Regions from separate parts of the Variovorax sp. H27-G14 genome, predicted to be linked through region 1. Evidence: riboswitches for the same ligand, from Rfam matches in the RefSeq annotation. Region 1 holds a riboswitch; each other region holds the start of a gene.
What was found. Region 1 has a riboswitch for glycine ahead of gcvT (glycine cleavage system aminomethyltransferase GcvT). Riboswitches for the same ligand answer to the same signal wherever they lie in the genome.

Region 1 (9,678 bases):
CGACAGCGCGCCCACCGAGGCATGCGCGGCAAGCGACGACACCAGCACGACGCTGCTGTCCTTGCCCAGCATCGGCAGCAGTTGCTGCACCAGGAAGAAGGGCGCGCGCACGTTGACGGCGAACATGCGATCGAAATCGTCGACGGTGGTTTCTTCGATGGTTGCGCCGACCGACACACCGGCGTTGGCCACGAGGATGTCGAGCCGCTCGCCGACCACTTCGCGCACCTGGCGCGCAAGCGTGTGCGGCCCGTCGGGCGCGCCCAGGTCGGCCTTCAGCGCATCGGCGCGCCCGCCAGCCTGGCGGATGTCGGCGACGACGGTTTCGGCCTCGGCTGCGCCGCTGCTGTAGTGCACCAGCACCCGCGCGCCGGCCTTGGCGAGGGCCAGTGCGCTGGCACGGCCGATGCCGCGCGAGGCGCCGGTGACGAGGGCTGTCTTTCCTTGGAGCGAATGCATGGAGATTCCTTTGAGGCAGACGTGGGAGGTATCTCCGCCTGCCGGGGGTGCGTTGGCGATATGCCTTTGCATGAGACTTAATCTAGGGCCCGCATGCACGCTTCACAAAGACTTTGTAAGCTCGGCCCCATACCTCACAGGCATGGAGCCGACCCATGGAACTGCGCCATCTGCGCTACTTTGTTGCCGTGGCCGAAGAAGGCAGCTTCACGGTCGCGGCCGAGCGCAGGCTGCACACCGCGCAGCCCTCGCTGAGCCGGCAGATTCGCGACCTCGAATACGAGGTCGGCACGCCGCTGCTGAGCCGCAGCGCGCGTGGCGTCGAGTTGACCGCCGCGGGCAAGGCCTTTCTCGACCATGCGCGGCTGGCGCTGTCGCAGGTCGAGGCGGCCGGCGAAGCGGCGCGCCGCGCGGCCACACCGGCCAAGACCACGTTTGCGCTGGGCTTCCTCACGGGCCAGGAGATCGACTGGCTCGCAGAGGTCATGCGCACGCTGCGCGACGAGCTGCCGCTGATCGAGGTCACGGTGCAGAGCCAGTATTCGCCGAGCCTGGCCGACGCGCTGCTGCGCGGCAAGCTCGACCTGGCGTTCATGCGCCGCGAGCCGAACATGCCGGACCTGGCGTTCAAGCTGGTGACGCGCGAGCCGCTGCTGGTGGTGCTGCGCAGCGACCATGCGCTGGCGGCGCGCAAGTCGATCGACCCGCGCGCGTTGGCGAAAGAGAACTTCGTTCAGGTGTCGAACACCGCGCCCGCGCTGCGCGCGGTGATCGACAGCTACCTGAAGCACCATCGGCTCGCCATCACGCCGGTCCACGAGGCCGACAACCTGGCGATGGCAATTTCGCTCGTGGCGTCCACGCGCGGCGTGGCACTGCTGCCGGTGTATGCGTTGAACTTTCTGCCGGCGTCGGTGGTGAGCCGCCCATTGAAGTCTGTGGGGCCGTCGAAGGGCGAGGCGCCCGCCATCGACCTGGTCGTCGGCTATCACAAGGCCAACGCCTCGCCCCTGCTCAAGCTGTTTCTGTCACGCATGGACGAGATGGTGGCGCGCGTGGCGCAGCGGGCGCATTGAGCGGCGCGCGCCTCGTTCCCGCCGGGACAATTCGCGCGGGCCTTCAGGCCGCTTCGGCTTCCTTGTAGTCGCCCACGGGCAGGCAACTGCAGAACAGGTTGCGGTCGCCATACACGTTGTCGACGCGGCCGATGGGCGGCCAGTACTTCGCGTTCTTCAGCGCGGCCAGCGGGTAGGCGCCGAGTTCGCGCGCATACGGGTGGCTCCATTCACTGCCCAGCAAACTGGCCGCGGTGTGCGGTGCGTGCTTGAGCGGGTTGTCGTCCTTCGGCCAGACGCCTTCCTCGATGCGGCGGATCTCGCCGCGGATGGCGATCATCGCGTCGATGAAGCGGTCGAGCTCGGCCAGCGGCTCGCTCTCGGTCGGCTCCACCATCAGCGTGCCCGGCACCGGAAAGCTCAGCGTGGGCGCGTGAAAGCCGTAATCGATGAGCCGCTTGGCCACGTCTTCGGCGGTGACGCCGCTGGTGTCCTTCAACGGGCGCAGGTCCAGGATGCATTCATGCGCCACGTGCCCGTTGGGGCTTGCGTACAGCGTGGGGTAGTGGTCCTTCAGGCGCGCGCTGATGTAGTTGGCGCTCAGGATGGCCGTTTCGGTCGCGGCCTGCAGGCCCTTGGCGCCCATCATGCGGCAGTACATCCAGCTGATCGGCAGCACGGCCGCGTTGCCCAGCGGCGCGGCCGACACGGCACCCACGCCGTGCGACGGCACACCGGCCGTGGCATGGCCCGGCAGGTAGGGCACCAGGTCTTCGACCACGCACACCGGGCCCACGCCCGGGCCGCCACCGCCGTGCGGAATGCAGAAGGTCTTGTGCAGGTTCAGGTGGCTCACGTCGCCGCCGAACTCGCCCGGCGCGGCCACGCCGACCAGCGCGTTCATGTTGGCGCCGTCCACGTACACACGCCCGCCGTGTTCGTGCACCAGTTCGCACAGTTCCTTCACGCGGGTTTCGAACACGCCGTGCGTGCTGGGGTAGGTGATCATCACGGCGGCCAGCTTGTCGCTGTGCTTTTCGCAGGCGCGCTTCAGGTCGTCCATGTCGACGTTGCCCTGCGTGTCGCAGGCCGTCACCACCACCTGCATGCCGACCATCTGCGCGCTGGCGGGGTTGGTGCCGTGCGCGGAAGAAGGAATCAGGCAGATGTTGCGGTGGCCCTGGCCCTTGGCCTCATGAAAGGACTTGATGGCCAGCAGGCCCGCGTACTCGCCCTGCGAGCCCGCATTGGGCTGCAGGCTGATGCCCGCGTAGCCGGTGGCCTCGCACAGCCAGGCGCGCAGTTGGGCGTCGAGCTGGGCATAGCCCTGCAGCTGGTCGGCGGGTGCGAACGGGTGGATGTTGGCGAACTCCGGCCAGGTGATGGGGATCATCTCGCTGGTCGCATTGAGCTTCATGGTGCAGCTGCCCAGCGGGATCATGGTGCGGTCGAGCGCCAGGTCCTTGTCGCTCAAGCTGCGGATGTAGCGCAGCATGGCGGTTTCGCTCTTGTGGGTGTTGAACACCGGGTGCGTGAGAAAGGCGCTGGTGCGGCGCAGGTCGTCGGGAATCAGCGGCGTGGTGTGGGCAGCCAGGTCGTCGAAGCGCGGCATCGCGGTGCCGGCGGGCACGAACAGCGCCCACAGCGTTTCGATGTCGTTGCGCGTGGTGGTCTCGTCCAGCGAGATGCCCAGGTGCTGCTGCAGCCGCTGGCGCAGGTTGACGCCGCCGGCCTGCGCCCGCTCCAGGATGGTGTGCGTGTCGTCGCCTGTGCGAATGGTCAGCGAGTCGAAGGCGGTGGTGTTCACCGGCTCGCGGCCCATCTGCGACAGGCCCTTGGCGAGGATGGCGGTGAGCACGGCCACGCGCTGCGCAATGCGCGTGAGGCCGTCGGGCCCGTGGTACACGGCGTACATGCTGGCCACCACGGCAGGCAACACCTGCGCGGTGCAGATGTTCGACGTGGCTTTCTCGCGGCGGATGTGCTGCTCGCGCGTCTGCAGCGCGAGGCGGTAGGCGGGCTGGCCGTGGGTGTCCACGCTCACGCCGACCAGGCGGCCCGGCAGCGAGCGCTTGAAAGAATCGCGGCAGGCCAGATAGGCGGCGTGCGGGCCGCCGTTGCACAGCGGCATGCCGAAGCGCTGCGTGGTGCCGCAGACGATGTCGGCATCGAACTCGCCGGGCGCCACCAGCAGCGTGAGCGCCAGCAGGTCGGCCGCCACGATGAAGGCGGCGTCGCACTGGTGCGCATGGCCCGCGAGCGGGCGCAGGTCGTGCACGTGGCCGGTGGTGGCGGGGTACTGCGCGAGCACGCCGAAGAACTCGCCGCTCACCATCAGGTGCGGCAGCGTTTCCGACACGGTGCTCACCTTCACCTCGATGCCCAGCGGCGCGGCGCGGGTCTTGATGACCTCGATGGTCTGCGGATGGCAGTCGCCAGACACCAGGAACACATTGCTCTTGCTCTTGACGCTGCGCTTGGCCAGCGTCATGGCCTCGGCCGCGGCCGTGGCTTCGTCCAGCATCGACGCGTTGGCGATGGCCATGCCCGTGAGGTCGCACACCATCGTCTGAAAGTTGAGCAGGGCTTCCATGCGGCCCTGTGAAATTTCGGCCTGGTAGGGCGTGTACGCGGTATACCAGGCGGGGTTTTCGAGCACGTTGCGCAGGATGACGCCCGGCGTGTGCGTGCCGTAGTAGCCCTGGCCAATGAAGCTCCTGAACACCTTGTTCTTCGATGCCATCACCTTCAGCTCGGCCAGCGCGTCGGCCTCGGTCACCGGCGCGGGCAGGCGCATCGGCTTGTTCCGGCGGATGGCCGCGGGCACGATGCCGTCGATGAGCTCCGCGCGCGTGGCCGAGCCGATCACCGGCAGCATGCGCGCCTCGTCCGCCGCATCGATGCCGATGTGGCGGGCAAGGAATTCTTCGGCGTTCTCTAGTTCTTGCAAAGAGGGAAGGGCGGGCGTCGGCATGGCGGTGACTGTCTATCGGCGTTAATAAAAGAACTCAGCGGTCGCCGCCGGGCCGCCCCAAGGCGGACCGCGCCTTCCCCACGGGGGATGGAGAAGCACACGAAGTGGCAAGCCGAGGGGCAAACATCATTTCAGGATTCGGCGGCGAACTGGTCGTACGAAGCCGCGTCCAGCAAGGCGTCGAGCTGCGCGGGTTCGCTCAGCTTGACCTTGAAGAACCAGCCGCTGGCCAGCGGGTCGCTGTTGGCGAGCGAGGGGTCGGCGCGCAGCGCTTCGTTCACTTCGACAACTTCGCCCGACACGGGCATGAACACGTCGGCGGCGGCCTTGACCGATTCGACGACGCCGGCAACTTCGCCTTGCGCAAAGCTCTTGCCCACTTCAGGCAGGTCGACGAACACCACGTCGCCCAGCGCGTCCTGCGCATGCACGGTGATGCCGACAGTGGCCGCGCCGCCTTCGGCCAACACCCATTCGTGGTCCTTGGTGTACTTGATGCTCATGGAAAACTCCTCGTGGAAAAAATGTTTCGGGGTGCAGAGCCTAACGGGGCTCGGTGTCCTTCAACCGCGGTAGTAGCGGGTGGGAACGAAAGGCATGGTGGACACTTCCATTGGCACCGGCTTGCCGCGCACGATGGCCTGCACGCGCGTGCCCGGCTCCGAGAAAGCGGTGGCCACATAGGCCATGGCGATGCAGCGCTCGGCCGTGGGGCCGAGCAGGCCGCTGGTGACGATGCCGATGTCTTGGCCTTCGAAGGACTGCAGCACGCTGCCTTCGCGCACCGGAATGCGCTCCAGTGCCACCAGGCCCACGCGCTTGCGCTTGAGCGTGTCGTGGTCGGTGTGACCGGCGGCGAGCGCAGTGGCGGCGGTGAGCTGCGCCAGTATTTTTGCCGCGCCCGGAAAGCCGCCTTCGCGCGCGCCGCCCGTGCGGCGCACCTTCTGCATCGCCCAGTTCAGTGAGGCTTCGACCGGCGTGGTGGAGGTGTCGATGTCGTTGCCGTACAGGCACAGGCCGGCTTCCAGGCGCAGCGAGTTGCGCGCGCCCAGGCCCACGGGCTTGACTTCGGGCTGGGCCAGCAGCAGGCGGGCGAGGGCGTCGGCGTCCTGGGCGGCCACGGAGATCTCGAAGCCGTCTTCGCCGGTGTAGCCGCTGCGGGTGACGAAGGATGCAATGCCGCCTATCTTCACCGCACCGCCGGTCATGAACACGAAGCGCTCGATGCCGGGGGACAGGCGCGCCAGCGTGGCGGCGGCTTGCGGGCCCTGCAGTGCGAGCAGGGCGTGGTCGGGCAGGGGCTGCACCGCGCAGCGCGCACCGATCTTCTGCTGAATGTGCGCGATGTCGGCCACCTTGCAGGCGCCGTTGACGATCACGAAGAGCGAGCCGTTGCCTTCGTTGAAGAACATCAGGTCGTCGAGGATGCCGCCTTCGTCGTTCAGCAGCAGGCCGTAGCGCTGTTTGCCGACGGGCAGGTCGATGACGTCGACGGGCATCAGGGTTTCGAAGGCGGCGGCGGCGTCGGGGCCCGTCAGGCGCAGTTGGCCCATGTGGGAGATGTCGAACAGGCCGGCCGCGTCGCGTGTGTGTTTGTGTTCGGCCATGAGGCCGGCGGGGTACTGCACGGGCATCGAGTAGCCGGCGAAGGGCACCATGCGGGCGCCGAGCTCCAGGTGGAGGTCGTGCAGGGGCGTCTTGAGGAGGGTGTCGGAAGCAGATGCGCAAGAGGCCATGGGGCACTCCAAAGGGGCAGACGAAATCCATGACGCAAGCCATGGGCCACCCCTGCTGTCCGCTTTACCTGAGAGATTCGCCCCACGATCGGGGTTTGCTCCTTCGGTGGGCTGTTGTCTGGCAACGGCCTCTCTCCAGCAAGGAAACGCCGGTGTTCACCGGCGTCTTGTCAGTCCTTTTGCCTGAGCGTTCGGGGAATCCCTGCGCCTTCGGCGGCCCCGTCACGCGGGGCTCTCTCCTGACCCGGGCGAGTGTAGTGGATCGGGGCTGGGTTGCGGTTGCTCAGGGATTCAAGGATTCAGGGCGCGTGCACAGGCCGCCGGGTACTCCCCTCCGCGAATGTCCCCCGGGCTTCGCCCTCCTCCTTTATTTCGCTGCGGGGAGTACCCGACGCCCTGTGCACCAGGGCACGCTGCTGGTGTTCCGCCGATCAACCCCGGCTCTGAAAACGCTCACGTCGATGGGGTGCCTTGCGCAGCGAAATAAAGGGGGAGGCCGCAGGCCGGAGGACATTCGCGGAGCAAGGCACCCCGTCGGCGTGAGCGTCGCCCTGAACAGAACATCGACGAACTTCAACCGTTCAATGAACAACCTCAGCCGGCGGCAACAACCGATCGATACGCTCGCGCAACGATTCGGCCCGCTCCGGCCCCGCGCTTTTCTCGACCTCCGACAGCATCAGCGCCGCAATGGTCAGCATGGCCTCGCGGTCGCGCGCCTCGCGCAGGGCGTCGCGCATCTGCAGCGCAAATTTTGGGTCGCGGCGCACGAACATGCGCTCGCACATGTCGAACAGGAACATGCGCGTGGTGGCCAGCGAACGCTTGCCGTCGAAGGTGTCGGCCGACATGCTGACCTGGATCGGCTCGGCCACAGCAGCTACAGCGGCCGCCGCAGCCTGCGCCACCTGTGCGGCTGCCGATGCTGCAACAGCCGCCGCATGCGGGTCGTGAAGGTAACCCCGCTGCACCAGCGCCAGCAGCACCTGCTCGGCCTCACCCCGCGTGGTGAACAACGGACTGAAGTCCGTCAGCGAACGCCGGCCATCGGCCATCAGCAGCAACGCACGCTCGCGCTGGCTCAGCGTGCGCTGGTCGCCCTGGAGTTCGTCGCGCGCCTTGTCGGTCTTGGTGGGGAGCATGGCAGCCACAGCTTTCTGGGATCGGGGGCTGAAGCATCGTTGCATGCGGTGACATCTTCATGAACCGTTTGGTTTAAGTGGTCAGGCTCGCATTCACGCCATGTTTCAGGCGGTGGCAGCTTCCTCCTCAACCGGCACCATCGGCACCACCGGCACCGTCCGGTTGCGCAACCGCAGCGCCAGCCCCGTCGCCACGCACAGCACGCACAACACCGTCGTCAGCGTGACCCCCAGCCCGCGTGCGTCCGACAGCATGCCGAACAGCGGTGACACCAGCCCGCCCACGGAGAGCGCCAGCCCCAGCGTGATTCCGCTGGCCGTGGCCGGGTTGCGCGGCAGGTAGTCCTGCGCCAGCGTTACCTGCGCCGCGAAAGGCAGAAACATGCACATGCCCAACAGCGCAGTACAGGCCAGCGCCCAGGCCGCGTTCGGCGCCAGCACCAGGCCCGCCATGGCCGGCAACGCGAACAGGTAGCCCGCGCGGATGGTGCCCATGCGGCCGATGCGGTCGCCAAGCCAGCCGCCCAGCAGCGTGCCCACGGCACCGAACGCGGTGAAGGCGGTGAGCGCCGCCGCACCCTGAAACGCGGTGCCGTGCAGGTCGCGGGTGATGCGCAACGAGAGCATCGACAGCACCGTGACATACGGAATCGACCAGCCCACGATGGTCGCCACCAGCACGCCGAAGGCACGCCAGTCGTTATGCGGCTTCAGCAGATGACTGGCGGCCTGGCGTGCAGCTGCGGCCGCTGCAACCGAGGCACGCTGGCCCCCCGCGTTCGCCACCACCCACACCACGCCCATGGCCAGCGCGGGCAGCCCCAGCAGGTAGCTGCGCGACAGGCTGCCGCCGCCGACCACCGTGGCCGCCAGCACCGGCGCGAACGAAGCGCCGATGGTGCCGCCCACCGAGAACACGCTCATTGCCTTCTGCGAAGCACCGCCGGCAGCGCGCGCGGCCACCGTGGCCGGCGGGTGGTACGCCGCAATGCCCAGGCCGCACAGCGCAATGGCGATCCAGGTCAGCAGGTAGCTCTGGCTGACGCCCGCCAGCACCACGCCCAGTGCCGCCACCAGAAAACCGGTGGGCACCAGCCAGCTGCGTGGATGGCGGTCGGCATACAGGCCGAACAGCGGCTGCACCACGCTCGACAGGCCGGTGGCCGCCAGCATCAGCCCGGCCGCGGCCGTGTAGCTGTAGCCGCGCTCCAGCACCATGAAGGGCAGCAGCGCGGGCACCAGGCCCTGGTAAAGGTCGTTGACGGCATGGGTGCCGGTGAGCAGCCCGAGTCGGCGCTTGTTCATGAGGGTCGCTTCTTTCGTTTCCTGGTGAAAAAAGCATCGTAGGAAGCCGTGCGAAGATGTTCTCTCTACGAATTGGCATTCATCGTCGAGAAATGGACAAAGCAATCAACCTGCGCCCCGAAGAAGGCGAGTCGACCCCGCGCGCCGTCGCGGTGCTGGCGACCGACCCCGCGGGGGACGCCTTCATTCCGCCGCACACGCACCGTCGCGGGCAGCTGATTCACGCCATCTCCGGCGTGATGCTCGTGAGCGCGGCGGCCGGAAGCTGGGTGGTGCCGACCGGGCGCGGCGTGTGGGTGCCCGGCGGCATGGAGCATCAGATTCGCATGGCGGGCGAGGTGCGCATGCGCACCGTGTTCGTCGAGCCCGGCATGCGCGCGGACCTGGGCAGCCAATGCCGCGTGATTCATGTGGGCGAGCTGCTGCGCGCGCTCATCGTCACGGCGGTGGCGCTGCCGCTGGACTACGCACCGGGCGGGCGCGACGAACGTGTGATGGAGCTGATGCTCGACGAGATCGAGGCCGCGCCTGCTCTGTCGCTGCATGTGCCCATGCCGCGCCATGCGCGCCTGGCGGCGCTGTGCGAAGAACTGGTGCGCGACCCCTCGCTGCCCGCCTCGCTCGACGCCTGGGCGCTGCGCCTGCACATGAACAGCCGCACGCTCGCGCGCCTGTTTCAGCGCGAGACGGGCATGAACTTCGGGGCGTGGTGCCGGCAGGCACGGCTGCTGTTGAGCCTGCCCAAGCTGGCCGCCGGCGCGTCGGTTCTGGACGTGGCGCTGTCGCACGGCTACGAGAGCCCGAGCGCCTTCACCGCCATGTTCCGGCGCACGCTGGGCGTGCCGCCCAGCGTGTACCTGCGCCGTTGATTGCTACTTGGCGTAGACCAGGTCGCGCAGTGCCAGCGACACCCACGGCACATAGGTGATCACCATCAGGCACGCCAGGATCACCAGCACGAAAGGCACAAGGTGCCGCACGATGCGGTCCAGCGATATTCGCGCCAC
Region 2 (9,678 bases), on a different contig from region 1:
AGGACAGGCGCAGCGTGCGCGGGTCGCCTTCACCGGCATAGAACGGCGCGCCGGGCACAAAGGCCACGTTGCGCTCCACCGCCTTGGGCAGCAGCGTGACGGTGTCCACGCCCTCGGGCAGCCGCGCCCACAGAAACATGCCGCCCTTGGGGGCGTTGAACTGCACGTCCAGCCCCTTCATTTCGCGCGTCAGCGCGGCGATCATCGCGTCGCGCTGGCCCTTGTACAGCGCGCGGATGGTGGGCACATGGCGGTCCAGAAAGCCGTCTTTCATCACCGAGGACACCATGCGCTGCGTGAAGATGGGCGTGTGCAGGTCGACGGCCTGCTTGGCCTGCAGCAGCTTCGGGTAGATCGACTTGGGCGCCACCAGAAAGCCCAGGCGCAGGCCGGGGGCCAGCACCTTGGAGAACGAGCCCAGGTAGATCACGCCTTCGGGGTTGCGCGCGGCCAGCGGCAGCGGCGGGGCTTCGTCGAACCAGAGCTCGCCGTAGGGGTTGTCCTCGACGATCGGCAGGTTCGCGGCAGCGGCGGCGGCCGACACCGCGGCGCGGCGCTCCTCGGTCATGGTGCGGCCGGTGGGGTTCTGGAAGTTGGGCAGCAGGTAGACGAAGCGCGCATCCTTGGCTTTGGCCACCAGGTCTTCGACGATCACGCCGTCTTCATCGCTGGCCACGCTCACCGGGTTCGGCTCCATCGGGCCGAAGGCCTGCAGCGCGCCCAGGTAGGTGGGCGTTTCCACCAGCACCTTGCTGCCCGGGTCGATCAGCACCTTGGCCACCAGGTCCAGGCCCTGTTGCGATCCGGTGGTGATGAGCACCTGCGAGGGGTCGACGTTCCAAGGCAGCATGTCGGCCACGGCCTGGCGCAGCGGCGCATAGCCTTCGCTGGCGGCGTACTGCAGCGCGGCCGCGCCGTCGTTGTGCAGCACTTCGGCGCAGGCGTCGGCAAAGGCTTGAATCGGAAAGGTCTTGGGCGAGGGCAGGCCACCGGCCAGGCTGATGATGCCGGGGCGCTCGGTGACCTTGAGGATTTCACGCAGCACCGACGGATTCATCTTGGCGGCACGTGCGGCGAGTTTCCAGTTCATGGGGGTCTTCTTTCAGGCGGTGAGGTGAGATTCGGGTAGGAGCGTACAGGCGGATCGGCGGTCAATTCGCCCGGAGGTCGCCACGGTACACAACATGGATTTTGTTGCCGTCAGGGTCGCGCAGGTAGGCGCCGTAATAGCCCTGGCCGTAGCGTGGGCGAGGGCCCGGCGCGCCTTCGTCGCTGGCGCCGTGGCCGATGTGCCGGAGGGCCGCCTCGTGGGCGGCGTCGACGGCCTCGGCCGAGGCCGCGCTGAACGCGACCATGCTGCCGTTGCCGACGCTGGCGGGTTCACCGTTCAGCGGGATGTACGCGTAGAAGCGCGGGAGCGCCTGCCCAGGCGCTGTCCAGCAGGCGGCCTCGGGGCCGCCGTCGGGCACGACCGGGCGGCGCACCAGGCCGAGCGGCGCGAGCAGTGCGTCGTAGAAGGCGGCGGTGCGCGGCAGGTCGGTGCAGCCGACGGTCACGTGGCTGAACATCAACTGCTCCTGGGGCTGGCGGCCAGCGGCGCGGCGCTGGCGCCCGCCGGCTGCGACAGCCGCTTGCCGATCACCACCGTGGCGACCACGGCAATGGCAAAGCCCAGCGTCACCAGGTCGAGCGGCTCGCCCAGGATGGGGATGGACGCGAGGATCGACAAGAACGGCTGCAGCAGCTGCGTCTGGCTCACGCGCAGCGCGCCGCCCAGGGCCAGGCCGCGGTACCAGGCAAAGAAGCCGATCCACATCGAGAACATGCCGACATACACAAAGCCCAGCCACGACGCGGTGGCGATCGGCTGCGTCGGCCACAGCATCAGCGTGGCTGGCAGCGTGACGGGCAGCGCCATCACGCAGACCCAGCAGATCACGCGCTCCGCGCCCAGCGACGGCGTGACCTGCGCGCCGTAGATGTAGCCGAACGAAGCCGCAATGACCGCGCCCACCAGCAGCAGGTCGGCCCATTCAAAGCCGAAGCCGTGCCCCGTCTGGCTGGCGCGCAGCACCGAGAACACCACCACCAGCAGGCTGCCCGCCACGGCGCACAGCCAGAAGCCGAGCCGCGCGCGCTGGTGCAGCACCCAGGCCGCCACAGCGGCCGTAACCAGCGGCAGCAGCGCCGTTACCACCGCCGCGTGGCTGGCCGTGACCACGCGCAGCGCGTAGCCCAGCAGCAGCGGATAGCCGACAGCGTTGCCCAGCACCGCCATGCCCAGCGGCTTCCATTCGTGCCGGGCCGGGCGCGGCGAGCGCGTGGCCAGCAGGAAAATGGCCGACAGCACGCCCGCCAGCGCCGCGCGCCCCAGCGTCACGAACCAGGGCGAGAGCTGCGGCGCCTCTTGCGAGCCGGTGGCCAGGCGCGTCATGGGCAGCGTGACGGCAAACATCGCCACCCCGACCACGCCCAGCCACATGCCCAGCGTTTCGTCCTTGATGTCGAGCTTCATACGCGCACCATCCACCACGCGGTGAGCACCAGCACCAGGCCCATGGCGCGGTTGAACCACAGCAGCCGCGCGCCCTTGGCAAGCCAGTCGCGCAGCAGGGCGCCGACCAGCGCATAGGCAAAGTTGCTGGCAAAGGCAAAGACCAGCATCACCGGCGCCACGATGGCGAAGCGCCCGAGCGCATCGGGCTGCCCGGCAATCCAGCCCGCCACCAGCGTGAGCGCCAGCAGCCAGGCCTTGATGTTCACGAACTGCAGCATCACGCCCTGGCCGAAGCCCACCGACAGCTTCGCGCCGTCGGCCTTGCCCAGCGTGCGGCTGCCGCTGAGCTTGTACGCCAGCCACAGCAGATAGCCGATGCCCAGCGCCTTGATGCCCACCCGCAGCGCAGGCACCGCGACCACCAGCGCGCCGATGCCGGCGGCGCTCAGCGCCAGCAGCAAGGTCCAGCCGACCGGCACCGCCAGCACGAAGCGCATGGCGCGCGGCATGCCGCCGTTGGCCGCCAGGGCGGTGGAGAGCGTGGTGTTGGGTCCGGGCGAGAAACTCATCGCCGTGGCCAGCACCAGCAGCGCGGTGAATTCTTGCCAGTTCATGGCACACACTCTAAACTTCAGACCATTACAGTTGCAGTACAGATGACCGAACAATCGCGGAATCTGTATTGGTCAATCCTTCGACACAGCGCCTGCAATTGCGCAAGGCGCCAAGCTTTTCCGGGGCACGACAACGCATGCTGACTCGCACCTCCACCCAATCGCTCACCACCCAGCTGGCCGACCGCCTGGCCGAGCGCATTCGCACCCGGCTGCTGCCGCCCGGCGCGCGGCTGCCCTCGGTGCGCGAGTGCGCGCGCCAGCAGGGCGTGAGCCCGTACACGGTGGTCGCCGCGTATGACCAGCTGCTGGCGCAGGGGCTGGTGGAGGCGCGCCGCCAGCGCGGCTTTTATGTGCGCGATTCGGCACCGGTGCAGGACGCCCGCTCGGCCAACAGCGCACACGCCGGTGGCGCGAGCGGCATGCCAGCTGCAATGGCCGTGCAGATGATGGCCTCGCGCGTGCCGGCCGACGCCAGCTCGCTCATCCGCAGCATGTTCCACCGCCCCAGCGACAAGCCGCAGCCGGGCATGGGCGTGTTCCCGCCCGACTGGATGGCCTCGACCTTCATGCCCACGGCCGTGCGCCGCATGACCAGCACCGCCGTGCTGCAGGAGCTGTCGCTGCAGTACGGCGAGCCGGCGGGCGACGGCAGCCTGCGGCGCAGCCTGTCGCAGAAGCTGATGGGCATCAACGTGCCGGCCTCGCCCGACCAGATCGTGACCACCATCGGCGCCACGCATGCGCTGGACATCGTGAGCCGCACGCTGCTGCGCGCGGGCGACCCGGTGATGGTCGAAGAGCCGGGCTGGGCGCTGGAGTTCGCGCGGCTGGAGGCGCTGGGCATGCGCATCCTGCCGGTGCCGCGGCGCGCCGACGGGCCCGACCTGGACGTGATGGCCCAGTACTGCAGGCTGCACCAGCCCAAGCTGTTCGTCAGCGTGAGCGTGCTGCACAACCCGACCGGCTACAGCCTCACGCCGGGCAGCGCACACCGGGTGCTGCAACTGGCCAACGAGCACGACTTTCACATCGTCGAAGACGACACCTACAGCCACCTCGCGCCCGAGCACGCCACGCGCCTCAGCGCGCTAGACGGGCTGCAGCGCACCATCTACGTGAGCGGCTTCGCGAAGATCATCGCGCCCAACTGGCGCATCGGCTTTCTGGCCGCGCCGCCCGCGCTGAAGGAGCGGCTGCTCGAAACCAAGCTGCTGGCCACGCTGACCTCGCCCACGCTGTTCGAGCGGGCCTTGTCGTGGTGCATCGACCAGGGGCAGCTGCGCCGGCATTCGGAGCGCGTGCGCATCCGGCTCGACGGGGCGCGTGGGCGCGCGGTAAAGCTGGCCATGTCGCACGGCTGCACCTTCGCGTCGGAGCCGGCGGGCCTGTTCGGCTGGGTCGACACCGGCGTGGACACCGACGCGCTCACCCAGCGCATGCTCGACCAGGGCTACCTGCTGGCGCCGGGCTCGCTGTTTCATGCGCGCCGCCCGCCCAGCACGCTGATGCGGATCAACTTCGCAACCTCGCAGGACGCGACCTTCTGGAAGGTGTTCAGCAAGGTGCGAAGCGAGCTCTGAGGGCCGCCAAAAACCACGGGGCCTTGGAGTAAGCTGGGCGGCACAAGAAAACCCAGCCTGGAGACCCTGCCCATGAGCAATGCCAACAAGCCCTTCGACTTCAGCCAGTTCGTCCCCGGATTCGACTTCCTGAAGAACCTTGCCGGGGGTGCTGCCGCCGCCGGCGGTGGCGGGGCCGGCGCGGTGCCCGGCATTCCGAGCCTGGCCAGCTGGGTGGCGCCCACGCTGAGCGTGGAAGAGGTCGACAAGCGCATCCAGGAACTCAAGACGGTGCAGTACTGGCTGGAGCAGAACGGCCACGCGCTCAAGGCGACCATCCAGGCGCTGGAGGTGCAGAAGATGACCCTGTCGACGCTGCGCGGCATGAACGTGCGCATGGAAGACATTGCCAGCGCGTTCACCAAGCAGGCGGCCGCAATGGCCCCGGCCGCTGCTGCGCCGGCCGCACCCGCCGCGTTCTCTTCGGCGCCCGCGCCGGAGCCCGAACCCGAAGAGGTCGATGAGGTCGAAGAGACCGAAGACGAAGCCACCGAAGAAGAAACATCCACCGCGGCGAAAAAGCCACGGGGTGGCAAGGCCGCCAAGGCCGGCGCTGCCGGCGTGGTCGACCCGATGCAGTGGTGGGGCGCGCTCACAGAGCAGTTTCAGCACATCGCCAGCTCGGCGCTGCAGGACGCGGCCCAGCTCAAGGTGCCCGCCATGGCGCAGCCGCTGGCCGACGTGGTCGGCCAGGTCATGGGCAAGAAGCCCGCCGCCGCCAAAAAGGCAGCATCCGCGAAGGCGGCACCGGTGAAGGCCGCGGCCAGAAAGTCGCCCGCCACGCCGGCCGCCAAAAAGAAGACATCGACCGCCGCGCGAAAGCGAACCTCCGCCCGACGCTGACGTCATACACAGACATTTTTTTGAAGAGAACGGGTTGGCACGCACCATGAAGTTGTTTCCCTCCGGCCATGCCACCCACCCGCAATGGCGCATGGCGGCCGGCCTCGTGCTGGCCCAGTTGCGCGCGCAAATGGCGCTGCCCGACTACGCGTCGGCACCCACGCTCGGCCTGCTCTACATCACCGACCACTACGCCAGCGACGCGCAGGACATCCTCGACCACCTGAGCGGCGAGCTGCCCGAAGTGACCGACTGGTCGGGCACCGTGGGCATCGGCGTGTCGGCCAACAACGCCGAGTACTTCGACGAGCCCGGCATCAGCCTGATGCTGTGCGCGCTGCCCAGCGACCAGTACCGCGTGTTCTCGGGCGTGGCGCCGCTGGGCAACTCAGAGATGAGCGGCTTCGAGGCGCACACGGCGCTGGTGCATGCCGACCCCGCCACACCCGACCTGACCGAGCTGATAAGCGAGATGGCCGGGCGCACCGACACCGGCTACCTGTTCGGCGGCCTGACCTCGGGCCGCGGCAGCGCGTTGCAATTTGCCGTGGGCGGCAACGGCAACATCCGCGGGCAGGGCGCGGCGGGCGGCGTGTTTTCGGGCGGCCTGTCGGGCGTGGTGTTCGGCGAGGGCGTGCGGCTGGTGTCGCGCGTCACGCAGGGCTGCCAGCCGCTGCGCTCGGGCGCGGTGCGCGAGCGCGAGATCACCGAGGCCGACGGCAACCTGCTGCTCAAGCTCGACGGCGAGCCGGCGCTCGACGTGCTGCTGGCCGACCTGCAGGTGTCGCTGGAGCGGCCGCAGGAGGCCATCGACGCGGTGCGCAACACGCTGGTCGGCCTGGCCGACGCGGGCAGTGACGGCATTCGCCGCACCGGCGACCTGGGCGCCGACGTGCTGGTGCGCCACATCATCGGGCTGGACCCCACACGGCGCGGCATCGCCATTGCCGACGTGGCCGAGGCCGGCATGCGCCTGACCTTCTGCCGGCGCAACGCGCAGGCCGCACGCGCCGACCTGATGCGCATCTGCGCCGAAATCAGAGAAGAGCTGGAGCCCGAAGAGCAGACCCTGGCCACCGCGCGCGCCGTGGCGGCGGGCGAGGCCGAGGCCGCGCCGCACCCCGCGCGGCGCATTGCGGGCGCGGTGTATGTGAGCTGCTCCGGCCGCGGTGGCCCGCACTTCGGCGCGCCGGGCGCGGAGCTGCAGATCGTGCGGCACGCGCTGGGCGACGTGCCCCTGGTCGGGTTCTTCGCTGCCGGCGAAATTGCCCGGCATCACCTGTATGGCTATACGGGTGTGCTGACGGTGTTCACCAGCAAGGACTGAGCAATACAGCCCCGGTCAGGCCGGCTGCAGCACGCGCGGCTGGCCCGCCGGCATGCCGGTGAACGCGAAGTCCAGCTCGGGCGCCAGCCCGCTCACGATGCGCGCAATCGACTTGCCCGAGCCGCAGGCGTGCGTCCAGCCCAGCGTGCCGTGACCGGTGTTGAGGAACAGGTTCGCCAGCTTGGTCTTGCCGATCAGCGGCACGTTGCTTGGCGTGGCGGGGCGCAGGCCGGTCCAGAACTGGGCCTGCGTGGTGTCGCCGGCGCCGGGGAACAGCTCTTCGACTCGGCGCACGATGGCTTCGCAGCGCACCGGGTTCAGGTCGCGGTCGTAGCCGTTGAGCTCGGCCGTGCCGGCAATGCGCAGCCGGTCGCCCCCGTCAACGCCCGGCGACGTGTAGCGCGAGAACACGAGCTTGAACTCGTCGTCGGTCAGCGAGACCTGGTGGGCCTTGCTGGCGTCCTTTACAGGCAGCGTCACCGAGTAGCCCTTGGCCGGGTAGATCGGCAAACGAATGCCCAGCGGCGCGGCCAGCAGCGGGCTCAGCGAGCCCATCGCCATCACGAAGGCGTCGCCGCGGATGCGCTGGAAGCGGCCTTCGTTGTCGGTGGCCTCCACGTGGTCGATCTTGCCGCCGGCTTCGCGCAGCGCGGTGATGGTGTGGCTCATCAGAAACTTCACGCCGGCCGCGGCGGCCAGGTTGGAGAGTTCGCGCGCAAACAGATTGGCGTCGCCCGATTCGTCTTCCGCCGTGTAGGTGGCGCCGGCCAGCTTGGGGCGGATGTGGGCCAGCGCGGGCTCGATCTTCACCGCCTCGTCGGCCGAGATGACCTGCCGCTCGCAGCCCAGCGCGCGCATCTGCTCGGCGGGGGCGAGGGCGCCGTCGAACTCCTTTTGCGTCGTATAGAAGTGAAGGATGCCCTGGGCGCGCTGGTCGTACGCAATGTGCGTGTCGCGGCGCAACTGTTGCAACATCTCGCGGCTGTATGTACCCAGACGCACGATCTGCTCGATGTTGTGCCGTGTGCGCGCCGGGGTGCATTCGCGCAGAAACTGCAGGCCCCAGAGCCACTGGCGCATGTCGGCGCGAATGCGAAACAGCAGCGGCGCGTCTTCCTTGCCCAGCCATTGCAACACCTTGAGCGGCGCGCTGGGGTTGGCCCAGGGTTCGGCATGGCTCACGGAAATTTGCCCGCCGTTGGCGAAGCTGGTTTCGGCGGCCGGGGTGGCCTGCCGGTCGATCACGGTCACGTCGTGGCCGAGTTGCTGGAGGTAGTAAGCCGAGGTCACGCCGAGCAGGCCGGCGCCAAGAACAATCACGCGCATTTCAAGTACCTTTGAGGTTGCAGCGCTTGAACGACGGGCGTGGTGTGCTATTGAATCAATAGCAGGCAACCGGACGACCGAAGTCCAAGTTGCCGCTCCCCCTGTCCTCGGTACCTGAGAGATTCACCCCCTGCGCCCGCAGCGGGTTTGCTCCTTCGGTGCATCTCGACCACCCGTGAGGGGGTGAGATGGCTCTCCAGACGGCGTTTGATGTAGTGCAGTACTGACCCCTTGCCGAAATCTTCGAGATCTCGTCAGGCCGACCTGAGCGTTCATGGGAGTTTGCGCCTTCGGTAGGGCCACCAGGTGGCCCGCTCTCCTGCAGTGTGGCCGATTGTAAACACCGAGTGAAGAGAGCGGTAGCGTCTTGTGTTTCTCTCTATAAGCCCAATGGGATAATCGCGCGCTACTTTCATTGCCGCAGGGCGATGACTTCGAACATACATTCAGGGGACCCCATGATCTTGGTTACCGGCGGCGCTGGCTTCATTGGCGCCAATTTCGTACTCGACTGGATCGCGAACAGCGACGAGCCCGTAGTCAACCTCGACAAGCTGACCTACGCAGGCAACCTCGAGACGCTCGCCTCGCTCAAGGGCAACCCGAAACACATCTTCGTGCAGGGCGACATCGGCGACAGCGCCCTCGTCGAGCGCTTGCTGGCCGAGCACAAGCCGCGCGCCGTGGTCAACTTTGCCGCCGAGTCGCATGTGGACCGCTCCATTCACGGCCCCGAAGACTTCGTACAGACCAACGTGCTCGGCACCTTCCGCCTGCTCGAAGCCGTGCGCGGCTTCTGGAGCGCGCTGCCGGCCGACGACAAAACCGCCTTCCGCTTTCTGCACGTGTCCACCGACGAGGTGTACGGCTCGCTCTCCAAGACCGACCCCGCCTTCACCGAAGAGCACAAGTACGAGCCCAACAGCCCGTACTCGGCCAGCAAGGCCGCCAGCGACCACCTGGTGCGCGCCTGGCACCACACCTACGGCCTGCCGGTGGTCACCACCAACTGCTCCAACAACTACGGCCCGTTTCACTTCCCCGAGAAGCTGATCCCGCTGATGATCGTCAACGCCCTGGCCGGCAAGCCGCTGCCCGTGTACGGCGACGGCATGCAGGTGCGCGACTGGCTCTACGTGAAAGACCACTGCAGCGCCATTCGCCGCGTGCTCGAAGCCGGCCGCCTCGGCGAGACCTACAACGTGGGCGGCTGGAACGAGAAGCCCAACATCGAGATCGTCAACACCGTGTGCGCGCTGCTCGACGAGCTCAGCCCCAAGGCCGGCGGCCAGCCGTACAAAGCGCAGATCACCTACGTCACCGACCGCCCCGGCCACGACCGCCGCTACGCCATCGATGCACGCAAGCTCGAAGCAGAGCTCGGCTGGAAGCCCGCAGAAACTTTCGACACCGGCATCCGCAAGACCGTGGAGTGGTACCTCGCGAACA
Region 3 (9,678 bases), on a different contig from region 1:
AATGCCGATGCCGATCACCGTGACGATGGGAATCGCCGCGTTGGCCAGCGCATGGCGCATGAGCAGGCGCGTTTCCGAAATGCCCTTGGCGCGCGCGGTGCGGATGTAGTCCTCGGTCATGGCCTCGGCCACGGCCGCGCGGGTGACGCGCGCAATCAGCGCCACGTAGATCACCGACAGCGTGATCGACGGCAGTATCAAATGCTTGAGCCACGGCAACGGCCCCTGGCTGAGCCGTGCATAGCCCTGCACCGGCAGCCACTGCAGGTGCAGCGCAAAGATCCAGATGAGCACGTAGCCGATCACGAACGCGGGTATCGAAAATCCCATCACCGAAAAGCCCATGAGCATCCGGTCGAGCCAGCCGCCATGCCGCCACGCGGCAATCACGCCCAGCGGCACCGCAATGAGGATGGTGACCACCAGCGTCACCGCCGCCAGCGACACCGTGGCCTCGATGCGCTGGCCGATCAGCTCGGCCACCGTCTTCTTCATGAAGTACGACTCGCCCAGGTTGCCCTGCAGCAGTTGCGTGCTCCAGTGAAAGAACTGCACCGGCAGCGACTGGTTGAGCCCCAGCTGCTCGCGCACCCTGGCAATGTTTTCGCTGGTGCCGCTGTCGCCCACGATGGCGGCGGCGGGGTCGCCGGGCGCGAGCCGCAGCATCAGGAACACGATCAGCGCGACGATGACAAGCACCGGCACGGTCGACAGAATGCGGCGTGCAAGAAAGAGCAGCATGGGGCGGGTTCCGTGAGCGCTTCGCTCAGTTCTTCTTCAGGTTCCAGAACACGCCGACCGGCGAGCGCACCACGCCGCTCACCACGCCCTTGCGGTAGGCCGTGAGCGGCTTGTATTCACCGATGGGCGCATAGATGCCGGTGTCGTACACGCGCTGCTGAATGGCCGTGGCCAGCTCCTTGCGCTGCGGCTCGTCTGCGGTGGCCAGAAACTGCGACTTGAGCTGCTCCAGCTTGTCGTCGGTGGCCCAGCCGAACCAGCCCTTTTCGCCGTTGCCGGTGAGCGGTGCGAAGAACATCGGGTTCATGTTGTCGGCAATGCCCCAGCCGGTGATGAACAGGTTCCAGCCGCCGTTGGCCACCGGGTCTTTCTTGGCACGGCGCGTGACCAGCGTGGGCCAGTCCATCGACTGCATGTCGACGTTGAAGCCGGCCTGCTTGAGCAGCTGCGCCATCACCGGCGGAAACTTGTTGAGCACCGCAAAGTCGGCCGGGTACATGAGCACCACGGGCTTGCCGTCGTAGCCGGCTTCCTTCAGCAGCGCCTTGGCTTTTTCGAACTGCGGCTTGCCGGTGAAGTAGCCCGTCTTTTCGGAGGCATAGGCCGAGCCGCACGGGTAGATGGAGGCGCAGCTGTTGTACAGCTCCTTGTGCACCAGTTGCGCGCGCATCAGCGCCTCCTGGTTGATGGCCATGAACGCGGCCTGCGCGATCTTCGGGTTGTCGAACGGCGGAATCAGGTGGTTCAGGTGCAGCGCGAAAGAGCCCTTGGCGACCGGGCTGTCGAGCGTGATGGCGGGGTTGTTCTTCAGCGCGGTGTACTGCTCGGAGGGCACCCACTCGATCATGTCGACCTCGCCGTTGGCCAGGGCGTTGGCCTGGGTCTGCGCGTCTTTCAGGATGATCCATTCCATGCGGTCGACGTACACGTTCTTGCCGCCGGCGGTGCCCGAAGGGGCCTCGGTGCGCGGCACGTACTTGGTGTTCTTCAGGTAGACGATCTTCTCGCCGGGGCGGTATTCGTCCTTCTTGAAGATGTAGGGGCCGGAGCCGGTGGCGTCGTCGATCTGCTTGTCCGACGGCGTGGCGGCCACGCGCGCCGGCATGATGAACGGCGGGTTGGAAGACGGCTTGCTCAGCGCGTCGAGGACCATGCCGAAGGTGTCCTTGAACACCAGCTTGAAGGTGTTGGCATCGACGGCCTCGGTCTTGTCGAGCGCGGTGAACATCTTCTGGCCCAGGCCGTCGCGCTGGCCCCAGCGCTTGAGCGAGGCAATGACGTCTTCAGCGGTGACGGGCTTGCCGTCATGAAAGGCCAGGCCCTTGCGCAGCGTGAAGGTCCAGGTCTTGCCGTCGGGGCTGGCGGTGTACTTGTCGACCATCTGCGGATGCACCTTGCCCTGCTCGTCCACGCCGAAGAGCGTGTCGTACACCATGTAGCCGTGGTTGCGCGTAATGAAGGCGGTGGTCCAGATGGGGTCGAGGATCTTCAGGTCGGACTGCGGCACCATGCGCAGCACCTTGCCTGCGTCCTGGGCGAAAGCGGTGGTGGCGGTGGTGAGCGCAGCGGCAGCGGCCGTGGCCAGCAGGGCGCCCGCGAACATGGCTTTCAGTTGTCGTTTCGTCAGCATGGATCAGTTCTCCGGTTGAAAAAGAGGGACGCGAACACGCGCAACGCCCAGGCACGCATGCGTTGGTGGGCGTTGCAGAAAACAAGTCATGAAAGAAGCGGCTCCAGAAACGAACAAGGGCACACCGCGCGCCATGCGCGGTGTGCCCCTGCTGTCCTTTTGCCTGAGAGATTCACCCTGCGCGCACATCGCACAGGGCTTGCCCCTTCGGCGGCTGCCCTCGGCCCCAGTGACGGTGCCGGTCAGCGCTCTCCAGCGTTGAAAAAATCCAGTCTTGGGACCTGAGCGTTACGGGCTGTCGCCTTCGGTAATGCACTAACTCGAAGCATCGAGCCGGCATTTCTCCTGGATGAACTTCTCAAAGCAGATTGCGTGCCAAAAGCACACGCAGGCGAGAAGTCTTAGGTGCTTACTGCGGGCCGCCGCAGAAGTCGGCGCGCTCGGTGGTCTTCGCGGTGAAGCGGATGCGCGTGGTGCTGGTGGCGCGCTGCGGTTCGTTCTGCGGCCACTCGCTCTGCAGCCATGTGTACTGCCAGTCGTACGGCGCGCCGGGCTTTGCGGCAGCGCCGTAGGCGATGCGCAGGCTGCCGTTGCTTTCGTCATGGCAGTGCCTGGAGGTTTTGTATTCCTTCTCGCTGAAGCAGGCGCGGATCATCTTGAAGCACGAGAAGGGAATCCCTTCCTGCGCCGGCTTGCCGCCTTCGAGCGGCACGAAGTCGGCGGTGTCGAACGAGGCGCCGCCGCCCGAATACATCTCCGACACGGTGTGCAGCACGGCCACGGCCCACTGGCCTTCGGCCAGCGGATAGAGCGCGGGCGCGAGCGACAGGCGGGTGTCGCGCGCGCCTTCGCTGTCTTCCTTCTTGAGCGACGCCACGTAGGCCGAGAAGTCGTTCAGCCGGTCGAGCTGCCAGCCCTTGGGCTCCGCGCCGCGCTTGACGCGCGCCATGGCCAGCGGCTCGGCCGAGAGCACCACGTAGTCCGCGGGCGTGGCACCGCGCGCCCGGTACAGGCCGAGCTGCTGCACGTTGCACGGCTGCGGCAGCAAGGCGCACAGGCGCTCACGCCATTGCGCATCGAGCGACTCGGGCTTGGCCACGGGGTCGAACACCTGCGCGGAGGGGGCAGCCGCAGCGGCGAGCACAGGGCCGGCAAACAGCGACACGAGGAGACCGGCGACAAGCAGCTTTTTCATGGTGCCGAATGGTAGCCACGCACCGGCATTTGCGTGTGGCCGTTCTTCGGCAGCGGCTTGATAAAGTCGGCCGCCAACCATGAACCCTTCCACCGCCCCTGCCCCTTCCTCTTCCGTCCTGCAGATCGACGCGCTCGGCTTCGCGTACCCCGACCAACCGGCCATCGCAACCAACTGGACCGCCTCCATCGGCCCCGGCGTCACGCTGCTGTACGGCGACACCGGCGCTGGCAAGTCGGCCTTGCTGCAGGTGATTGCGGGGGCGCTGCCCGCCACCGGCCAGTTGACCGTGGCGGGCACGCGCCTGGCCACGTCGCCCGAGGCCTACAGGCGCAACGTCTTCTTCGTCGACCCGTCCACCGACCGATTCGACCAGGCCACGGTGCGCGGCTGCACCGCCGCGCTGCGTGAAGGCGATGCGGGCTTCGACGACGCGCGCTGGCAGGCGCTGGTGGAAGGCTTCTCGCTGGTGCCGCACCTGGAGAAGTCGATGTTCATGCTGTCGACCGGCTCCAGGCGCAAGGTGTGGCTGGCCGCGGCGCTCGCATCGAGCCGGCCGCTGGTGCTGCTGGACGAACCGACCGCCGCGCTGGACGCGGGGTCGGTGCGCTGCCTGTGGCGCGAATTAGGTGAACTGGGCGAACTGGGCGACCCGAGCAAAGGCGCCACGCCAAGGGCCTTCGTGGTCGCCAGCGCGGAGCACATCGACGCCGTGCCGCTCGCGGCCACCATCACGCTGCCGCTCTCCTGATCTCCCCCTGAAGCTCCCCTGAAACCCCATTGACAGAGCACCCGTGGGGGTGATCTCGCCTCTGGCGGCCCGAAGCGGCCGCCGACGGGCGACAATGACGCGTTCCGGCGGTGCGATCCCGCCAGACCTTTTCCAGCCACCCCGACAACCCGCATCTACGGAAGCCAGCGCATGAGCTCGAAGCAACCCACCATCGTCTACACCCTCACCGACGAGGCGCCCCTGCTGGCGACCTACGCGTTTTTGCCCATCATCCGCGCCTTCACCAACCCGGCCGGCATCAACGTGACCACGAGCGACATCTCCGTGGCCGCCCGCATCCTGGGTGAATTTCCCGAATGCCTGAGCGACGCGCAGAAGGTGCCCGACAACCTCAGCGAACTCGGCAAGCTCACGCTGCAGGCCGACGCCAACATCATCAAGCTGCCCAACATCAGCGCCTCGGTGTCGCAGCTCAAGGCGGCCATCAAGGAACTGCAGGGCAAGGGCTACAAGCTCCCCGACTACCCCGAGAACCCGACCTCCGACGAAGACAAGGACATTCGCACGCGCTACAACAAGTGCACCGGCAGCGCGGTGAACCCCGTGCTGCGCGAAGGCAACTCCGACCGCCGTGCGCCCAATGCCGTCAAGGAATACGCACGCAAGAACCCGCACAGCATGGCCGACTGGAGCCAGGCCTCGCGCTCGCACGTGTCGCACATGCACGGCGGCGACTTCTATCACGGCGAAAAGTCCATGACGCTGGACCGCGCGCGCAACGTCAAGATGGAGCTGATCACCAAGAGCGGCAAGACCGTTGTGCTCAAGCCCAAGATCGCGCTGCTCGACCGCGAAGTGATCGACTCCATGTTCATGAGCAAGAAGGCGCTGCTGGCCTTCTATGAAAAGGAGATCGAGGACGCGCACAAGACCGGCGTGATGTTCTCGCTGCACGTGAAGGCCACCATGATGAAGGTGTCGCACCCCATCGTGTTCGGCCACTGCGTGAAGATCTTCTACAAGGAAGCCTTCGAGAAACACGGCAAGCTGTTCGACGAGCTGGGCATCAACGTGAACAACGGCATGGTCGACCTCTACGCCAAGATCGCCACGCTGCCCCAGAGCACGCAGGACGAGATCAAGCGCGACCTGCACGCCTGCCACGAGAACCGCCCCGAGCTGGCCATGGTCGACTCGGCCAAGGGCATCACCAATTTCCATTCGCCCAACGACGTGATCGTGGACGCATCCATGCCCGCGATGATCCGCAACGGCGGCAAGATGTGGGGCGCCGACGGCCGCCTGAAGGACGTGAAGGCCGTGATGCCCGAATCGACCTTCGCCCGCATTTACCAGGAGATCATCAACTTCTGCAAGTGGCACGGCGCCTTCGACCCCAAGACCATGGGCACGGTGCCCAACGTGGGCCTCATGGCGCAAAAGGCCGAAGAGTACGGCTCGCACGACAAGACCTTCGAGATTCCGGAAGACGGCGTTGCCAACATCACCGATCTGGACACCGGCGAAGTGCTGATGAGCGAAGACGTGGAGCAAGGCGACATCTGGCGCATGTGCCAGGTCAAGGACGCCGCCATCCGCGACTGGGTGAAGCTGGCCGTCAACCGCGCGCGCAACTCCGGCATGCCGGTGGTGTTCTGGCTGGACGCCTACCGCCCGCACGAGGCGCAGCTGATCACCAAGGTGAAGATGTACCTGCACGAGCACAACACCTCGGGCCTGGACATTCAGATCATGAGCCAGGTGCGTGCCATGCGCTACACGCTGGAGCGCGTCGTGCGCGGCCTGGACACCATCAGCGCCACCGGCAACATCCTGCGCGACTACCTGACCGACCTGTTCCCCATCATGGAGCTGGGCACCTCGGCCAAGATGCTGTCCATCGTGCCGCTGATGGCGGGCGGCGGTTTGTACGAAACCGGCGCGGGTGGCTCGGCCCCCAAGCACGTGCAGCAACTGGTGGAAGAAAACCACCTGCGCTGGGACTCGCTGGGTGAATTCCTGGCGCTGGCCGTGAGCCTGGAAGACCTGGGCCTGAAGACCGGCAACAAGCAGGCCGCCATTCTGGCCAAGACGCTGGACACCGCCACCGGCAAGCTGCTGGACAACAACAAGAACCCGTCGCCCAAGACCGGTCAGTTGGACAACCGCGGCAGCCAGTTCTACCTGGCCATGTACTGGGCACAGGAGCTGGCCGCGCAGACCGACGACAAGGAACTGCAAGCCAAGTTCGCCAAGCTGGCCGAAGCGCTGACCAGCAACGAGAAGAAGATCATCGACGAGCTCGCGGCCGTGCAGGGCAAGCCGGCGGACATCGGTGGCTACTACCTGGCCGACCCCGAGAAGTGCTCGGCCGTGATGCGTCCGAGCGCAACGCTCAACGCGACGCTGGCGTCGGCACAGGCCTGACGACACTGCGCGCAACGCCGCGCACGACACGCACGAAACGCACTACGGGATGGCAGCCACTGCCCGTCCGTCGTGCCTCCAGGGGCTCCGCAAGGGGCCCTTGGTGCTTTCGCCTCCAGACGGTGGCGGGTGACGCGGGTGCGGGACTAGACTCCACCTCCCTCCATCCGCTGGCAAGGCAGGCCCCCCATGAAACACTGGTTGCTTCCCATCGCGCTGACCGTGGCCGGCGCCGCCACCAGCGCCCATGGCGCGCAGAGCTGCGACGAACTGCGCACGCAGATCGAGTCGAAGATTGCCGCGTCGGGCGTGGCGCGCTTCACCGTTACCGTGGTCGATGCCAATGCATCGGCCAGCGGACAGGTGGTGGGCACGTGCGAGCTCGGCAGCAAGAAAGTCGTCTACGAGAAGGGCGCCGGGCCCGATCGCGGCACGGCGCCGGCTCCCGCATCAGGCGGGCCCCTGCTCACCGAATGCAAGGACGGCACCGTGTCCGTTGGCGGGGACTGCAAGAAATGAATGCGGCCGCGGGCTGTCGACTGTTCCGCCGATCAGCCGATCAGCCGCCGCAGGCATCTTCCAGGTTGATCAGCCCCGCCTGCATGGCCTCGCGCACGGCCTGCGCGCGCGTGTTCACGGCCAGCTTGCGGTAGATGTTCTTGACCTGCGCGTCCACCGTGTGCAGCGAGCGATAGCTCTGTTCGGCAATCTGACGGTTGCTCAGCCCCTGCGAAATCATGCGCAGCACATTGAGCTCGCGCGGGGACAGCGCGCCCCGTGCATGGTCCGCGCCGGCGGGCGGCGTGGCGCGCGCGCGCCGGGCCTTAGCAGACGGAGCAGGCTCGGCCTGCTGCTCGTGCACCTGCGCTGGCACATCGGGTTGCGCCGTGGCTGTTCGCGGCACGTGCGACATCTGCAATATCTGCGGCCCGTCGTGTGCCACCGCAGCCTGCTTCACCCCGACGATGCGCCGCGCAATGCGCGAAGCGGTGGCAGTGTCGCCCTCCGCAATCAACCGCATCAGAAAAGCCAGCTCCACCTCGTTGGCGTCGATGAACAGCGCGCCCACGGCGCTGGCGGCCACGGCGGAGTTGACCGGTTGCACGTCGTCGGCGAGTGTGCGAACGAGCGCCTCGTCGCTGTGGTGGGAGGCCACGCGCAAAGCCGAGGCCTCTCGCGCCGGGAAAGCGGCTGAAGAAGCAGATGGCGACGCTTGCAACGGTGACGCCGCCAGCACGCACAGCTGGTCGATGCGGCGCGACCGCTCCCTGAGCGCGACGATGCGCGCCTGCGCTTCCCAGCGCTTCACGCCCAGGCTGCGCCGCGCAATCTTGCCGCGGCCCGCGGCGTCTTTGGCCAGTGAGCGCAACGGCATGGCCTCCAGCGCCATGCGGGTGGTTGCCGGGGTGCGGTTGCTGCTTGCCAGCTGCGTGGCAACCCGCTGGATTCTCACTTTGGACATGGACGCCTTCACTCGCTCGAGCATGGGGTAACACCACGGCCCACGGGGCCGCATCGCGCAGCGGTGGCCTTGCAACCACCTCGGCCCCAAGATTGATTGCAAGCGCCAAACGGGCTTGACCGTGCGTCTCAGTTCTTGAGAAAATCCGGCCAATCCCCGGGAATTTTTGGCACTTTTGTCTTATTTCTAGTTTTTATGACGGCCGCATGGCCGTTTGACAGACACCTCGATGGGCCAGCGCAACCTAGAAACCGGCGTCCGTTCCATGCTCCCGAACGGCCTTCCCTTCAGCCATTTCGACGTGCAGGCCGAGCCGCCGGCGCGCCAGTTGCTGGCCTGGCGCGAACGTGTGGGCCACGTGATCGACGTGCAGCCGACGCCCGAGGACATCGGCCGGCCGTTTCATGCCGCCATCGACCGCTACGAGGTCGGCGACATCGTCTTCACCGACTGCCGCTCCGACGCCATGCAGCTCGAACGCTCGCTCGCGCGCATCTCCACCGACAACGTGCGCAACTACGCATTGCACGTGTTCCTGGAAGGCGATGTGCAGAACGTGGCCGTGCGCGCGTCCTCGCGCCCCAGGGACCTGCCGGTGTCGGCCAAGGTGATCGCGCTCGACATGGGCCAGCCGGTGCGCATGCGACGCAACGGCTGCCACGTGCTGACCTTCTTCGTGCCCGCCACGCTGGTGCAGGACGTGTTCCCCGATCCCGAGGCCATTCACTGCCGCGTGATGCCCGTCGACACGCCGCTCGCGCAGCTGGCCATCGCCCAGGCGGAAACGCTGGGCCGCGACATCGCGCACATGAGCGCTCCCGCCGCGCAAGACGCCGTGCAGGCCAGCGCCAACCTGCTGCTGGCCGGCTTCGGCAAGGAGGCCCGGCTGAGCGGCGGTGCCCGTGCCGCGGCGCGCGCGGCCATGTTCGGCCAGGTGCGCCGCTATGTGCAGACCCATCTGCACCGCGCCGACCTGTCGCCAGAGCAGGTGCTGGCCGCGCTGCACCTGCCGCGCCCCACGCTGTACCGGCTGTTTCAGCACGAAGGCGGTCTGGGCGCTTACATCCGCCACCTGCGGCTGCGGCATGCGGCCGACGATCTGGTGCGCTACCCGCACCTGATGGTGACCGACGTGGCCTATGGCGTCGGGTTCAAGAGTCCGTCGGATTTCACGCGGGCGTTTCGCCGCGCGTACGACATGTCGCCGCAGGAGTTCAGGGCAGCGGGCAAGGTCGCCTGAACAGCACCTGCGGGCAAGGCTCGGCTCAGCCCTTCTTGCCGACCACTCGCGCAATCCACGCGAGCAGCACCGCCTCGACCTCTTCGCGGTTGGTCTCGTTCAGCGTCTCGTGGCGCGCGCCGCCAAACACGTGGCATGACACATCGCGCAGCCCCGCCTCGCGGTAGCGCTGCACCAGCGGATACAGCCACTCGGCCTTGTTGCTGACCGGGTCCTCGTCGCCCACGAACAGGTACAGCGGCAGCCCGGG

Region 2: linked by a shared signal. The riboswitch ahead of VLK31_RS23915 (D-amino acid dehydrogenase) and the one ahead of gcvT (glycine cleavage system aminomethyltransferase GcvT) in region 1 are both predicted to bind glycine.
Region 3: linked by a shared signal. The riboswitch ahead of VLK31_RS02480 (ABC transporter substrate-binding protein) and the one ahead of gcvT (glycine cleavage system aminomethyltransferase GcvT) in region 1 are both predicted to bind glycine.

Annotation. Positions count from the first base shown of each region.
Region 1 is NZ_JAYLVN010000009.1:75,756-85,433, reverse strand. It holds gene VLK31_RS20980 (SDR family NAD(P)-dependent oxidoreductase) at 1-459, opposite strand, end outside; gene VLK31_RS20975 (LysR family transcriptional regulator) at 615-1,535, shown strand; gene gcvP (aminomethyl-transferring glycine dehydrogenase) at 1,579-4,488, opposite strand; gene gcvH (glycine cleavage system protein GcvH) at 4,620-4,991, opposite strand; gene gcvT (glycine cleavage system aminomethyltransferase GcvT) at 5,052-6,224, opposite strand; glycine riboswitch at 6,270-6,373, opposite strand; glycine riboswitch at 6,386-6,476, opposite strand; gene VLK31_RS20955 (hypothetical protein) at 6,806-7,366, opposite strand; gene VLK31_RS20950 (MFS transporter) at 7,472-8,671, opposite strand; gene VLK31_RS20945 (AraC family transcriptional regulator) at 8,764-9,540, shown strand; gene VLK31_RS20940 (TRAP transporter large permease) at 9,544-9,678, opposite strand, start outside.
Region 2 is NZ_JAYLVN010000012.1:8,922-18,599, reverse strand. It holds gene VLK31_RS23950 (PLP-dependent aminotransferase family protein) at 1-1,090, opposite strand, end outside; gene VLK31_RS23945 (VOC family protein) at 1,152-1,568, opposite strand; gene VLK31_RS23940 (DMT family transporter) at 1,568-2,515, opposite strand; gene VLK31_RS23935 (LysE family translocator) at 2,512-3,111, opposite strand; gene VLK31_RS23930 (PLP-dependent aminotransferase family protein) at 3,249-4,694, shown strand; gene VLK31_RS23925 (PhaM family polyhydroxyalkanoate granule multifunctional regulatory protein) at 4,767-5,576, shown strand; gene VLK31_RS23920 (FIST C-terminal domain-containing protein) at 5,623-6,903, shown strand; gene VLK31_RS23915 (D-amino acid dehydrogenase) at 6,919-8,229, opposite strand; glycine riboswitch at 8,321-8,439, opposite strand; glycine riboswitch at 8,475-8,561, opposite strand; gene rfbB (dTDP-glucose 4,6-dehydratase) at 8,688-9,678, shown strand, end outside.
Region 3 is NZ_JAYLVN010000001.1:526,909-536,586, forward strand. It holds gene VLK31_RS02475 (ABC transporter permease) at 1-741, opposite strand, end outside; gene VLK31_RS02480 (ABC transporter substrate-binding protein) at 767-2,371, opposite strand; glycine riboswitch at 2,513-2,637, opposite strand; gene VLK31_RS02485 (hypothetical protein) at 2,781-3,566, opposite strand; gene VLK31_RS02490 (ATP-binding cassette domain-containing protein) at 3,646-4,317, shown strand; gene VLK31_RS02495 (NADP-dependent isocitrate dehydrogenase) at 4,489-6,726, shown strand; gene VLK31_RS02500 (DUF1161 domain-containing protein) at 6,916-7,245, shown strand; gene VLK31_RS02505 (response regulator transcription factor) at 7,286-8,188, opposite strand; gene VLK31_RS02510 (AraC family transcriptional regulator) at 8,454-9,428, shown strand; gene VLK31_RS02515 (lysophospholipase) at 9,454-9,678, opposite strand, start outside.